Regions from separate parts of the Agathobaculum sp. LCP25S3_E8 genome, predicted to be linked through region 2. Evidence: riboswitches for the same ligand, from Rfam matches in the RefSeq annotation. Region 2 holds a riboswitch; each other region holds the start of a gene.
The links. Region 2 has a riboswitch for FMN ahead of ACTQ34_RS00450 (ECF transporter S component). Riboswitches for the same ligand answer to the same signal wherever they lie in the genome.
Positions count from the first base shown of each region.

Region 1 (4,817 bases), on a different contig from region 2:
TGAAGGAGAAAAAGCATCGCGTGGAAGACGCGCTGAATGTCACCCGCGCTGCGCTGGAGGAAGGCGTTGTGGTCGGCGGCGGCGTGGCCTACTGCGATGCCTGCACACAGGTTGAGGCATATGCGGCGCAGCTCACGGGGGACGAAAAGGTCGGCGCGCAGATCATCTGCACTGCGTTGACCAAGCCGGCTGCTCAGATTGTGGAAAATGCCGGCGGAGACGGCGATTCCGTTGTGACAGAGATTCGACGGCTGGAGCCCGGAATGGGAATGGATGTCTGCACGCATACTTATGTCAACATGATTGAAGCCGGTATTATGGATTCGACCAAAGTGGTGCGTCTGGCGCTGCAAAACGCGGTTTCCATGGCGAGCACTTTCCTGACCACCGAAGTGAATGTGATCGATCCGGTTGATGAGGAATGGCTGCGCACCGGTGGCGCGAGCCGACGCAAGAGCACGCATTGATAGAGGATAAAAGCACGTTATTCACCTTGAGTATGCAGATAAGCGCAAGTCTTTCTGACGAGTAAAAAGAAACCTCCTGTTGCAGCAATGCTGCGACAGGAGGTTTTTTTCATACTGTGGCTTACAGCCATCCGCTTTTACGCCAGGAACGAAACTCCGTAAGCGCCAATGCAATGCTGAGCAAAAAAACCAGCGTATCTGTAATGGGAACGGCATATAAAGCACCATCCAGACCAAAACTGCGGGAGAGCAGCAGCGCCAGCGGAATGAGAAACACCCCTTGCCGTACCAGAGGAATCATCAGCGAGTGTACAGGTTTGTCGATGCTCTGAAAAAAGGATGCTGTGGTCATATGCAGACCGTAGAGGAAAAAGGTCATCATATAAATCCGGAAAATGTGGGCGGCGCAATCCAGATACAGGGGATTATCCGAGACAAAGAGCATACCGATTTGCCGGGGGAGTACCATGAAGACCAGAAAGCATACAGCGGAAATGATGAGCGCAATCCGACTGGCCAGCAGATATGTCTGATGTACCCGCGTGTAGTGTTTGGCGCCGAAGTTAAAGCCGTTGATGGGCTGTACGGCGGAGGAGACACCCACAAACATCGAGTGGGCGATTTGGTATACTTTCATCATCATGCCGTAAACCGAAAGGGCAATGTCGCTGCCAAAGGCGCTCCATGCACCGTACTGACGCATCAGGTTGTTCATGGTGATTTGTACCAGTGCCATCATCGTCTGCGTCAGCAGGCTTGGAAAGCCTAACGCCACGATACGTCCGGTCAATGCAGGCGTGGGGCGCAGAGCGGATTTGCGAATGCGGACGGTACGCATATGGCGCAGATAAAAGAGGCACATACAGCCGGCGGCTGTCTGTCCCACCGCTGTGGCAATACCGGCTCCTACGACACCCATTTGTAGTGGGAAAATGAAAATAGGATCCAGAATCAAGTTGATAACGGCGCCCACAATCATACACTTCATGGTGTACTGAGGGGCACCGTCCGCGCGGATGATGGCGGTGAACGCAGGGCACATCAGCTGGAACGGCACGCCCCATGCGATCGCCCGCAGATAGGAGACTGCCTGCGTATAAGCGGTTTCCGTGACGCCGCACAGAACCACCAGCTGCGGGGCGAAGATGCCAAACACCAGCGCGCAAAGAATGCCGCTGCCGATAATTAAAGTCAGTGCGTGCGACATGGTTGCATCTGCCGTTTGCTGCTGCTTGCGGCCCAGGCACAGACTGATATTGGCCGCGGCCCCATCCCCCAGCAGCAGCGAAATTGCGTTTACCAGAATCATAAGCGGAAACGCGACGTTGGTAGCTGTCATGCCGGTGATGCCAACGCCTTGCCCGACAAAAATCTGATCAACGATGTTGTAAAGATAGTTGACCATGAGTGTCAGTGCTGTGGGAATAGAATATCGCACTAACAGCGCGGAGATCGGCTCTGTTTCCAGCGGGTTTGCGTTTTGTACCGGTTTATCCATGATGACGGCCTCCTTTTTGGTTCCTTGCCACCGAATAAGCCGGATAAATCGTAAAGCAGCCGTTGATTGCTATCCAACGGATGCAATACCGGCTGCTTCGTGTTCTTTCATCGTGCACGAGAAGCTGCCGGTGATGCCGGCGGCTTTCTTCTCCCATCCAGACCTGACTGTTGGCCCCGGGATTGCACCGGGTTAGCTTGCGCTCGCGGGCTTTGACCGCCAGTAGAGAATACTCTCGTTTCCGAAGAAAGGAATATACCATTTTATAAAGCCATTATAGCAGAAAATCCTGCCCTGTCAACCGGCCAAAAACCAATCTTTGTGCAGAAATATTGTGCATCATGAACGAACGTTCGGCCGGTCGGCGAAGATACCGGTTGGGGCTGTACTGCCTGTACCCCTTCTCATTGCCAACCGTCTGAGCCGAACTGTTCCACGTTTTCCGCTGTAATCAACTCGACCGGCACAATGATTTCGCTTTCGTAGGCTTGGTCGGACAGAATCTGGTATATGACCTGCGCTGTCGTCTGCCCGATTTGAATGGGAGACTGGGCGACTGTTGCTGTCATCACACCTTCGAAAATCATATTTTTAGCTTCGGGAGCGCCGTCTACGCCGTAAACCAGCGTGCGATCCAGTAAATGCCGCTCCTCCAGCGCAGCCATCGCCCCTAACGCTGTCGGATCGTTGAGCGCCATCACCACATCAATCGTCGGGTCGGCATCCAGCAGGCCGTCCAGCGCCGGCATGGCAAGCTCCAGCTGACCGTCACTGCTCGCGCGGCCAGCGATCTGATACTGTGGATGCGCGGCGATGGTGTCGCAAAATCCTTGAATGCGGTCGACCGCCGACTGAGCGGTCGGGTGCTCCAGTAGGGCGATGCGTGCGGAATCACGGGTGCGCATCAGATGTTCGGCGCATAATACACCCGCGCCGTAATTGTCCGAAGCGATCGTGCAGGCAACCAGCGAAGGGTCACTCACCTGTGAATCCACAATCACAACCGGAACGTCTGCATCCCGCGCTTCCTCCAGTGCAGGACGAATCTGCTGAAAATCCACCGGGTTAATCACAAGAAGATCAATTCCACCTGCAAGCAGTTCGTGAATCTGGTCATTTTGTTTATCCTGATCGAGTGCAGGGTCGCGCGTGAGCAGAATATCGCCGCGGCTTTCGATCATCAACCGCAGCTCCTCGTCAATGACGCTGTAAAACGGGTTGTTCATTGTCATATAGGTCGCGCCGATCCGCAGCGGTGTTTCCTGCTGTTCTTTCCATGCGCCCAGCGTCAGGCACAGCCATGCCGTCAGCACGATGCCGCACACAGCAAGAAACAGTCGTCTCCATTTCATCGCCAGCCCCCCTTACTTGTTTTATCATATCATATTAGGGGAATCATGAAAACGATTTTTTGCCGGTTCTGAACAGGATGACGATTCTTTCCCGGAGGGGTTCTGCACATATGATTTGCTGCCTGCTGTTTTTATGCATGCGCTGATATGTTGTTTGACCTTGTGCAGGATATATATTATAATTTATACATAGGAAACCCGTTCTGCGACGCAGTACAGCAGAAAAGAAAAAACGGCTGTCTGCTGCAGGAGAAAGACAAGGCATAACGGGGAAAAGGGGGCTGCTGGCATGTCGGATGGACCGGCCAATCGCGAGATGCAGACAGATGAGAGTCTGACCCTGCTGCGGCAGGGGATGTTGCTTATCAATCTGGCGCTCTGCGCTTTTCTCGGTACGGTTTTTGTGCTGACGCCGCTGCGTGCGGTGCAGCGGGCCGAGGGTGTGAGCTTTTTGCAGGGGCTGAGCATTTTGCCGGCTGCTCCGTGGAGTGTGTCCTTTGCGGCGCTTAGTTTACTTGCGTTTGTCGTGGTCGACTTTGCATATCGGCGCGGCAGGCTGGGAAACGGCCGAATGGTGTTTTGGTTGGAACCGGGAGTTGCCTTGCTCGTGCTTTTGGCGCTGCATCTGGACTATAACGGATTGTTGCTGCTCGCCGTGGTCAATCTGGTGGACAGTCTGCATGGGCGGGGGCGTATGCTGTTCCTCGGCGCGATGACCTCGCTCTATCTGCTGACCAGTCTGGACGTTTTGCAATCCGGCTTGGGCATGGTCTCTGTCTCTGCATATCTCGCCTATTACGAGGGACAGCCGCGGCAGCTCATGCAGACGGCCATCGGTTTGCTCAGCGCGCTCAATCTGATCTTGTTTATTGGATACATGGTGATTCTGGTTGGCAGGCGGACGGAAGAAAATGCCGCCATCCGTCGCCTCAACGGCGAACTGGCGCGGGCAAACGATAAGCTGTCCATCCTCAACGGCCAGCTCAAGGAATATGCGGCGGAAAGCGAGCGCATGGCGGAGACCCGGGAACGCAACCGTCTGGCGCGCGAGATTCACGATACGCTCGGCCACGCGCTGACCGGCATCACCGCTGGTGCGGACGCCTGCATTGAAATGATGGATATTTCGCCGGACATGGCGCGCAAGCAGATGGAGCTCATTGCGAAAACCGCCCGTGCGGGCATGAATGAAGTGCGCCGATCGGTCAGTGCGCTCAGGCCGGATGCGCTCGAGCGGTTTCGCCTGTCCGAGGCGCTCGACAAGTTGTGCAGCGAGATGCAGCAGACTTCACATGCGGATATTCGGCTGAGTACGCAGCCGGCAGATATGCGCCTTTCGCAGGACGAGGAGGATGCGGTCTACCGGATTGTACAGGAAAGCGTGACCAATGCCATCCGGCATGGGCATGCGACCGAAATTGACGTGTCTCTATCCTGTCAGGAACGATGCATGACGATTGTGGTGCAGGATAATGGCATCGGCTGCGCCAAAATCGAACA
Region 1 covers NZ_JBQKJR010000006.1:88,483-93,299, reverse strand. Annotated here, with positions in the region: gene groL (chaperonin GroEL) at 1-467, shown strand, start outside; gene ACTQ34_RS04145 (MATE family efflux transporter) at 589-1,965, opposite strand; FMN riboswitch at 2,107-2,218, opposite strand; gene ACTQ34_RS04140 (sugar ABC transporter substrate-binding protein) at 2,370-3,317, opposite strand; gene ACTQ34_RS04135 (sensor histidine kinase) at 3,607-4,817, shown strand, end outside.
Region 1: linked by a shared signal. The riboswitch ahead of ACTQ34_RS04145 (MATE family efflux transporter) and the one ahead of ACTQ34_RS00450 (ECF transporter S component) in region 2 are both predicted to bind FMN.

Region 2 (4,817 bases):
TGCAAGGGAAATATCCCTATGTGCTGACTACTCATATTGATAAGGGCCATGTCCATAATCACATCATTTTCTGTGCGGTGGATATGGTGAATCAGCGCAAGTACATTTCCAATAAACAGAGCTATGCCTATATCCGGCGTACCAGCGACAGGCTGTGTAAGGAAAACGGATTGTCCGTGGTAAAGCCCGGACTGAGTAAGGGCAAAAGCTACGCCGAGTGGGACGCCCAGCGGAAAGGGACGAGCTGGAAAGCGAAACTCAAAGTTACCATTGATGCTGCCATCCCGCAGGCCAAAGGCTTTGACGATTTCCTGCGGCTCATGCAGGCGCAGGGCTATGAGCTCAAACCGGGCAAATTTATTTCGTTCCGCGCTCCCGGACAGGAACGCTTTACCCGCTGTAAGACGCTGGGGGAAGCCTACACCGAGGAAGCTATTAAAGAGCGTATCAAAGGCTGCGTTATCACCAGAGTGCCCAAAGAGCGTAAGGGAATTTCTCTGCGGATTGATCTGGAAAACAGCATCAAGGCCCAGCAATCGGCGGGTTATGAGAAGTGGGCGAAGCTCCACAACTTGAAGCAGGCCGCAATGACACTGAACTTCCTGACAGAACATGGGATAGACACTTACCCGGATTTGGAAAGCAAGGTGGCCGAGATCACCGCCGCCAGCGACGAGGCCGCCGCTGCCCTGAAAGCTGCGGAACATCGGCTTGCAGATATGGCGGTGCTGATAAAGAACGTCACCACCTACAAGCAGCTCCGGCCCGTGGCGCTGGAATATCGCAAGGCAGCGGACAAGGGCAAATTCCGGCGTGAGCATGAAAGCACGTTGATTTTATATGAAGCTGCGGCAAAGACCCTAAAGGAACAGGGCGTGAAAAAACTCCCTGATCTTTATGCCCTGAAAGCTGGTTACAAGCGGCTGGCCGAGGAAAAAGAACGGCTGTATGAACGGTACGGCGAAGCGAAAAAGCAGATGCAGGAATACGGCATCATCAAGCAGAATGTGGACGGCATTTTGCGGGTGACGCTGGGAAAGGAGTGGACACAAGAGCTATGAGCATACCGAGAATGAATTACCCTCAATATCGCAAGGCCCGGAAGCTGACGCATGAGTGCTGCAACTACTGTGACGGAAACTGCCTCTTGCTGGACGACGGCGAGGAATGTGTGTGCGTCCAGAGCATTTCCTATTCGCTGCTGTGCCGGTGGTTTCGTGCCGCTGTTCTCCCGCTGGATGCGACCCTGTGTGCCGAGATCACCAAAGACCGGGACGAGGTGAAACCCTGCTCCGAGTGCGGCGCTGCATTTATGCCGAAGTCCAACCGGGCCAAATACTGTCCATCCTGTGCCAAACGGATGCGCCGCCGCAAAGAGGCAGAACGACAGCGGAAAAGATATTGGAAATCCATAAGAATTGATGCCTAATAGCGATATTGAAAATACAATCCGGCAAAGGCGACTTTACTTCGTCCCTACCGGATTGTATTTGTAGCCATACCCGGCTACGGTTTTTATGAATGTCAGTCCCTTTACAATGGTGGCAGTCTTTTTCCTGATTTGAAATACTGTGTTTTCTACCGCATGGCAGTATCCATTTGACGGTTCATGCCACACGGCCTGATATATTTCTTCTTTTGTAAATGTAACTTCTGGATTGGAGTATAACATATACAAAACATCAAACTCTTTTGTAGACAAAAATACTTCTTTCCCATCTACCTTAACAAGATGCTTTTTGATGTCTATGGTAAGCCGGGAGGAAGAATAGTCTATTCCCCAAAATTCCTGCACAGAGAGGCAGTCTAATCTGATCTGCTCCAATAGCAGTGATAAATTGTCAAATTTCATGGGGTTACGAAGTTTTTCAAATAATTGTATTTCAATTTTACTACCATACAAATCACGGCTAAAATTCAAAATATGAGTTTCTACCGATATATCTGTATCGTTATCCACCGTGGGGCGTGTTCCAATATGTGTAATTCCATAATAAATTTGATTGTCCAGAAAAATGCGTGTGATATACACACCGTTCTCTGGCAGTTGCTTTTCATTTTCAACTTTCAAATTGGCTGTTGGGGTTCCAACCAGCTTACCAATTCCTCGGCCATGAATGACTATACCAAAAGATGTGTAGATAGGTTTTCTGTTCATAGAAGTTCCTCAAATTATTTCGTTCATAGATAAAATCAACAAAACACAGGTAACAATAATTGCGATTGCCAACAGGATAAGCCCCGATGGCCTCCCTTTAGTCTTATTTGATGTAGTAACGATATATCCGCTTTTTCTTAATGATGTTATTACAGGCTTATAAAGCAAAAATGTAAACCCTGCATTAAGCCCCGCCTTTAATGCGTTGAAAGGCAGAAAGGCTGGAAGCAATAATTGAACAACCGCTTCACGCGGATAACCCATATAAAGAGGTGTGATAAGATAATTCCATAACAGCATAACACAAATCATTGTCAGACTACCAACCACTAAACCCATTACTGCGCCGGAAAGAGTGTGTTTTTTCTTATAAATGATTGCTGCTGTGCAAGCAAAAGAACAGGTGGAAATAATATTCATAATACACCCCAAAATGCCTGTCTCACTAACTGACAACATTTCAATTACAGACACAATAACGGAAACAATACAAGATGTCAGCGGCCCCCATATCAAACCGCCTAATGTGATGATAACATCTTTGGGGTCATACTTTAAGAACAGGACAACCGGGACACGGCCCACCACCATAGCGACATAAGCGATTGCGCTCAACATTGCAAGCGTTGTGATATTTTTTACTTTATTCATTTCGTTTCCTCCGAAAAAAATTGGCACCTGAAAGGTGATGCCTTTCAAGCGCCTATTTTGATAAAGTAAAAGAACCAGCGATAAAAATATCGAACAATTTCTTTATCTTCTCCTATCCAGACTATACTGTTGGTTTTGGAATTGCACCAAATCATGCGTCAAACGCTTGCGGACTTTACCGCCAATCGGGAATTACACCCTGCCCCGAAGACATCTTTATTCAGTTGTCAAAGTGATTTTACATCTCACATTCTAATCTGACAATATGTTTAAACGATTTCGGAATTTTTTCGGAAATCTTGCGGCATACGCAAAACGAATACGTCAGCGGAAAAGATACTGGCAGTCTACGCATTTAGGGCCTTAAAACGCCCGGTATTCCGGGGCTTTTCCGGCATGGTCGGTGAGGTGGTGGGAGGATTTATCATATACCCGCCGAAACGCTGTTCTAAATGCGTAGGAAAATCTTTCCGCCGCTGGTTTTCCTGCCGGTTCTGTGGTATGCTGGAATAAGACAAAAAACGACAGGAGTTGACACGATGGCCGAACAGGAAATGTTGCTGGACATTGATACCATCAAGGCCGCCGTCGCCGGTGAGAAGTGGGCCAAAGAAAAGGTGATCCAACACTACACCCCTATGATCGACGTGCTGGCCGTTGACGAAGATATGAAGCAGCACCTTATTCTGAAACTGCTGGAAGAACTGCCACACTTCCCGATGGGGCAGGCATAAAGAAAAAGAACGCCGGACGCAGAGGCACACAGCCCCCGCGCCCGGCGCTTTGCGATGCTTAGATCACTCTTACACTTTATATTTCATATTGTATTGCTCTAAAACCACATTGATGATATACTAAGAAAAGAATATCAAGTGTGTATCTACAAGTTAAAAGAAAGGGAAAAATATACTATGCTCAAATCAATTATAACATTGATAGTTACCCTTATTGTAGGAGTTGTATTCATGGCAATAGGAAATGATTTCCTTAATGGATCTACTGATCTCGGTGTGATTGTAGCCGTTGCCGTAGCGGGGGCCTTGGTTGTGTTTTTTAATGGACAGAAAGGAAAATGAAAGGTACGATTACAAAATAGGATTTTTGATGTGGAGAGCTGATTATGGAGAATATATTTGATAAGTTCAAGAAATTAAATTTAGACACCTCGCCCATAGGTCTATCAATCGAATTGAGAGAACCATTTTTTTGTACGCCGATTGGAGCCCAAATTATTGGGTGGGATAATGGAATACATTATTGCTTTATCAAGGGATTTAAGGAGATTGTTTTTTGCGTAAATCCAGAAACGTGCTGTAATTATTATGTTTATCCACTTGCTAAAGATTTTACAGATTTTTTAAGGTTGCTTCTTTCTCTGAAAACAACAAATGCAATTCAACAAGTAGTGTGGATGGATAAAGATGCTTTTGAAAACTTTATGAATGATCCTGATGAAGTTAGATATACAAGTAGTGAGCCAGTGCAAAGCATACTTCAAAATATTTCCTCTAATTTAGAGGTTGAACCGATAGAAAATCCATTTGATTATATCAAAAAACTCCAAAAGGATTTTCCGTATAAAGAGATAAAGTTTACAGATGAATTTTATAATATAACTGGTTTAACACGGCAAGAGAATATCTAAAAAAGTTGCAGAGGACACTTTCAACAGTGTTCTTCTGCAACTTTTTTGTTGACTAATTAAACTTTTGATTTTTGTGAGATTTCTTTGAAAAGGATGCCGTTAATAACCAGCCCACCAACTTGTTACCTGTGTATGTGTTGCTTTTGGAAGATGAATCAGATTGCTATACGCATTACTTCCGCCGTATGCAAGCGGGCGAATATGGTGAACATCGTATAAACTGCGATTTAAGGTAACGCCCGTATTGGCGGTGTAAGTATTATAGTAGGTATCAGCTAAATTAGACGGACGAGTAGTTGTTGCACCTTTGGCATAGTTAGCAGGCGGCATGGGTAGGCTTTTCCCGCTTACAGAATCAGAAAA
Region 2 covers NZ_JBQKJR010000001.1:74,672-79,488, forward strand. Annotated here, with positions in the region: gene ACTQ34_RS00435 (relaxase/mobilization nuclease domain-containing protein) at 1-1,061, shown strand, start outside; gene ACTQ34_RS00440 (cysteine-rich VLP domain-containing protein) at 1,058-1,429, shown strand; gene ACTQ34_RS00445 (riboflavin kinase) at 1,466-2,158, opposite strand; gene ACTQ34_RS00450 (ECF transporter S component) at 2,168-2,809, opposite strand; FMN riboswitch at 2,910-3,025, opposite strand; gene ACTQ34_RS00455 (helix-turn-helix domain-containing protein) at 3,349-3,543, shown strand; gene ACTQ34_RS00460 (hypothetical protein) at 3,930-4,454, shown strand; gene ACTQ34_RS00465 (HNH endonuclease signature motif containing protein) at 4,554-4,817, opposite strand, start outside.

Region 3 (4,817 bases), on a different contig from region 2:
CATCCAGCGCCTCTTCGACCGTGCAATATTGCTGTTTCATATGGATTGTCCTCCTTTTATTGTTTTAGAACCCGTGTTGGGCCAGAAATTCCATAGTGATGCTGCTTGAAGTGGATTTTTCAGCCGGTGCATACGGTGCAAGCAGCTTTTCAACATATTTCCCGATAACGTCGCACTCTAAATTGACCGTCTCGCCCGGCTTTTTGTCCAGCAGGATGGTCTGTGCGCCTGTGTGCGAGATGATGGATACGGAGAAACCGGTTTGGTCCACCGCTGCGACCGTCAGACTTACGCCGTCAATTGCAATCGAGCCTTTTTCCACGATATATCGCAGCAGGGAAGCAGAGGTGTTCACGGTCACCCAGACTGCGTTATCCTCGCGCTTTTGGGATGCAATTGTGCCGGTGCCGTCAATGTGACCGGATACGATATGTCCGCCGAAACGCCCATTCATGGGCATTGCGCGTTCCAGATTGACCGGTGAGCCGCTTTGCAGTGCGCCGAGGCTGGAGCGCCGCAGCGACTCAGCCATGACGTCCGCGCTGAAGCTGTCCGCTGTCATCGCAACAACGGTCAGACACACGCCGTTGGTGGCGATGCTGTCGCCGAGCTTGGTGCCTTCCAGCACGGTTTTTGCCGCGATAGTAAGTCTTGCGCCTGCGGCGCCGCGTTCAATACGGCGTACGGTGCCGATTTCTTCGATGATGCCGGTAAACATATTACAGCACCCCCTCAAGCAGGATGTCCGTACCCAGCGGCGTGACGGTTACGTTTTTGAGTGTCAAAGCGTCCGCCATACGGGCGAAACCTGCGCCACCAAGCGGCGTTTTGGCGGTACTGCCGCCAATCAGTTTGGGTGCGATGTACGCCTGCACCTTATGAACAATGCCTGTCTCGAGCGCTGCAAACGCAAGTTCTGCGCCGCCTTCCAGCAGGATGCTGTCCAACCCGCGTGCGCCAAGCTGCCGCATCAGGTCGTTTAGGTCCACTTTGCCGTTTTGGGCGTTACATAGCAATAGGTGTGCGCCCGCTTTTTTGAGTGCCGTGGCGCGCTCGTTCCATTCGGTCACGGCGATGACTGTGTCGATTTCGTGCGCGGTGCGGACAAGTTGGGAGTCCAGCGGCGTGCGCGCGTGACTGTCACAGACAATGCGGCATGGGTTGTGTCCGCCCTCGATGCGGCAAGTGAGCAATGGGTCGTCTGCCAGCACGGTGCCGACGCCAACCATGATGCCGGACAGGCGTGCGCGTGTCTCGTGTACGTGATGGCGGGCGGCTTCGTCCGTTACCCAGCGGCTGTCACCGGTGTACGCGGCAATTTTGCCGTCCAGCGTCATGGCGTATTTGAGTACAACATACGGGGTTTTGCTTGTGATAAAGTGGAAGAATACCTCGTTGAGCTGGCGGCACTCGTTTTCGCAGATGCCGGTTTCGACAGGAATGCCTGCGTCCCGCAGAATCTGTGCGCCCTTGCCGGCAACAAGCGGATTTGCGTCCAGACAGCCGACGAATACACGTCCAATGTGCTTTTCGAGAATGGCCTCTGTGCAGGGAGGGGTGCGGCCCCAGTGGCAGCATGGCTCAAGCGTGACGTATAGGTCTGCGCCTGCCGGGTCCTCGGTGCAGTTTTTCAGCGCGTTGCGCTCGGCGTGCAGGCCACCGCAGTATTCATGCCAGCCTTCGCCGATGATGCGTCCGTTTTTAACGATGACGCAGCCAACCATCGGGTTGGGGCTGACATGTCCTGCGCCGCGTTTGGCCAGATCGAGTGCGCGGCGCATGTAAGTTTCCGTTTGGTTTTGCAATCGGATCACCTCGTCAGAACAGCCTGTACGGGCTGTAAAATGAAAAAACGCCCCGAAAGCAGAGGCTTCGGGGCGAAACGCCATAAAAACAAAAAATCTGAAACACAAAATGCGTTTCAGAACAGCAAATAAGCGAAAACGGAGCAAAAGCCGTTTTTCGCACATTCTTCTTTCATCCAGACTATACTGTCGGCTTCGGAGTTTCACCGAATCATGCATTCGCTTTGAAAAAGCGTCCGCTCGCGGGCTGTACCGCCGGTAGGGAATTGCACCCTGCCCTGAAGAATCCTGATATTCGGTTTTAGCACAGCAGTCAAATGCTTTGCTGAACACAGTATATACCCGCAAAAGCAAGAATGCAAGCATTTTATGAAAAAATATGCAGAGGCGGCCAAAGCCGCCTCTGCAGTTGGGAAGAGTATAAGGAAAAGAGAAAAGAATGTGGCTGTCTACATTCTTATCATAGCGTAGTCGTATCAAATCTGAAGCAAAAGAAAATCAAATTTGTGCAAAAAAACAGAACAATGATGGGGAGCCGGTAAACCGGAAAAGAACGCTTGTGAGACAGGCGGGAACGTGTTATAATATTTCCATATTGCTATTATGGAACAGATAAGGAGCTTTCGGGGTGAAAAATCGCGAGCAAATTCGTAATTTCTCCATTATCGCGCACATTGACCACGGTAAGTCTACACTTGCCGATCGCCTGCTTGAGCAGTGCAAAGCGGTATCCCAGCGCGAGATGGAGGAGCAGTTACTCGACAATATGGATCTGGAGCGCGAACGCGGCATCACGATTAAGGCGCGCGCTGTGCGCATGGAATATGAGGCGGATGACGGCAAAACCTATGAGATGAACCTCATCGACACGCCGGGGCATGTTGACTTCAATTATGAGGTCTCCCGCTCACTGGCTGCGTGCGAAGGCGCGCTGCTGGTTGTGGACGCGGCGCAGGGTATCGAGGCGCAGACGCTGGGCAACACCTATCTTGCGATTGACGCGGGGTTGGAGGTTGTGCCGGTTATCAATAAGATTGACCTGCCGGCTGCGGATGCGCCGCGCGTCAAGCAGGAAATTGAGGATATCATCGGCATCCCGGCTGAGGACAGCCCGGAGATTTCTGCAAAAATGAATATCAACATCCATTCCGTGCTGGAGCGCATCGTGTCGGACATCCCTGCGCCGACGGGCGATCCGGACGCGCTGCTGCGCGCACTGATATTCGACAGCCAGTACGACCCCTATAAAGGGGTTATCGTCTACATGCGTCTGATGGAGGGGTGTATCCGTCCGGGCATGAAAGTCAAGATGATGGCAACCGGAGCGACGTTTCAGGTACTCGAATGCGGCTATATGCTGCCGCTCGGACTGTCCCCGCAGCAGGAGCTGTGCGCGGGTGAGGTCGGTTACTTTACCGCATCCATCAAGACTGTATCCGACACTCGCGTCGGCGACACGGTCACCGAGGCTGAACGCCCGACGGCGGAGGCTCTGCCGGGTTATCGTCCTGCGCGGCCCATGGTGTTCTGCGGTATTTATACCGAGGACGGCTCCAAATATCCCGACCTGCGGGATGCGCTGGAGAAATTGCAGCTCAACGACGCGGCGTTGTCCTTCGAGCCGGAAAGCTCGGTGGCGCTGGGATTTGGTTTCCGCTGCGGTTTCCTAGGCATGCTGCACATGGAGGTTATTCAGGAGCGACTGGAGCGTGAGTTTGACCTCGATTTGGTCACGACACTGCCGAGCGTGGTTTATGAAATTGTCAAGACCGACGGCACGGTCGTCCAGTGCGACAATCCGCATGATTATCCCGATCCGGGTCTCATCGAAGAGGCGCGTGAGCCATTTGTCAAGGCGACCATCATGACGCCGCAGGAATATGTCGGCAACATCATGCCGATGTGTCAGGAGCGACGCGGCGTATTTAAGGATATGCAGTATCTGGATGCCAATCTGGTAGAGCTGCATTACGAAATGCCGATAAACGAAATTATTTACGACTTTTTCGACGCACTTAAGGCACGTACTCGCGGCTACGCTTCGCTGGACTACGAGTTCCTCGATTACCGACCGAGCGATTTGGTTAAGGTGGATATGCTGCTCAACGGTGACCAGGTAGATGCACTTTCGTTTATTGTGCACCGTGAAAAGGCATACGGCCGTGCGCGCCGTATCTGCGAAAAGCTCAAGGAGAATATCCCGCGTCAGCTGTTCGAGGTGCCGATTCAGGCGGCAATCGGCGGCAAGGTCATCGCACGCGAGACAGTCAAGGCGATGCGCAAGGATGTGCTGGCTAAGTGCTACGGCGGCGACATCACGCGAAAGAAAAAGCTGTTGGAAAAACAAAAGGAAGGTAAGAAAAAGATGCGTTCGCTCGGCACGGTGCAGATTCCGACCGAAGCGTTCATGGCGGTCTTGAAGCTGGATGAGGAATCATGAGCAAATTCAGTTATAATAATCGGCCTTTGGGGTTGTATCTGCACATTCCGTTCTGTGTAAAAAAATGTGCTTACTGTGATTTTTATTCCGTGACTGATGCAGAGTTGATGAAAAATTACGTTTCGGCGCTGCTGACGCATATTCGCGAATACGGGAAAACGTGCAGCGGCTACACGGTGGACACTGTGTATGTCGGCGGCGGCACGCCGACCTGTCTGGGACCGAAGTATCTTGGCCGCATCCTGCAGGAGGTGCGCAATAAATTTCCGCTTGCGGACGACGCAGAGATTACGGTCGAGTGCAATCCGGAGAGCACGGATAAAAAGGTGCTTGACGCGATGAAAAAACATGGTGTCAACCGTCTGTCCTTCGGCGTGCAGTCCGCGCAGGAGGACGAGCTCAAACGTATCGGACGCATCCATACGTTTGAACAGGCTAAAACTGCGGTGGATTTGGCGCGGGAGAAGGGCTTTGACAACATCAGCCTTGATCTGATGTACGGTCTGCCGGGCCAGACGCAGGAAAAATTCCTCGACTCGGTTGAGCAGTGTCTGGCGCTCGGACCGAAGCAT
Region 3 covers NZ_JBQKJR010000062.1:7,474-12,290, reverse strand. Annotated here, with positions in the region: gene ACTQ34_RS15225 (bifunctional 3,4-dihydroxy-2-butanone-4-phosphate synthase/GTP cyclohydrolase II) at 1-40, opposite strand, end outside; gene ACTQ34_RS15220 (riboflavin synthase) at 65-718, opposite strand; gene ribD (bifunctional diaminohydroxyphosphoribosylaminopyrimidine deaminase/5-amino-6-(5-phosphoribosylamino)uracil reductase RibD) at 720-1,781, opposite strand; FMN riboswitch at 1,966-2,095, opposite strand; gene lepA (translation elongation factor 4) at 2,434-4,245, shown strand; gene hemW (radical SAM family heme chaperone HemW) at 4,242-4,817, shown strand, end outside.
Region 3: linked by a shared signal. The riboswitch ahead of ribD (bifunctional diaminohydroxyphosphoribosylaminopyrimidine deaminase/5-amino-6-(5-phosphoribosylamino)uracil reductase RibD) and the one ahead of ACTQ34_RS00450 (ECF transporter S component) in region 2 are both predicted to bind FMN.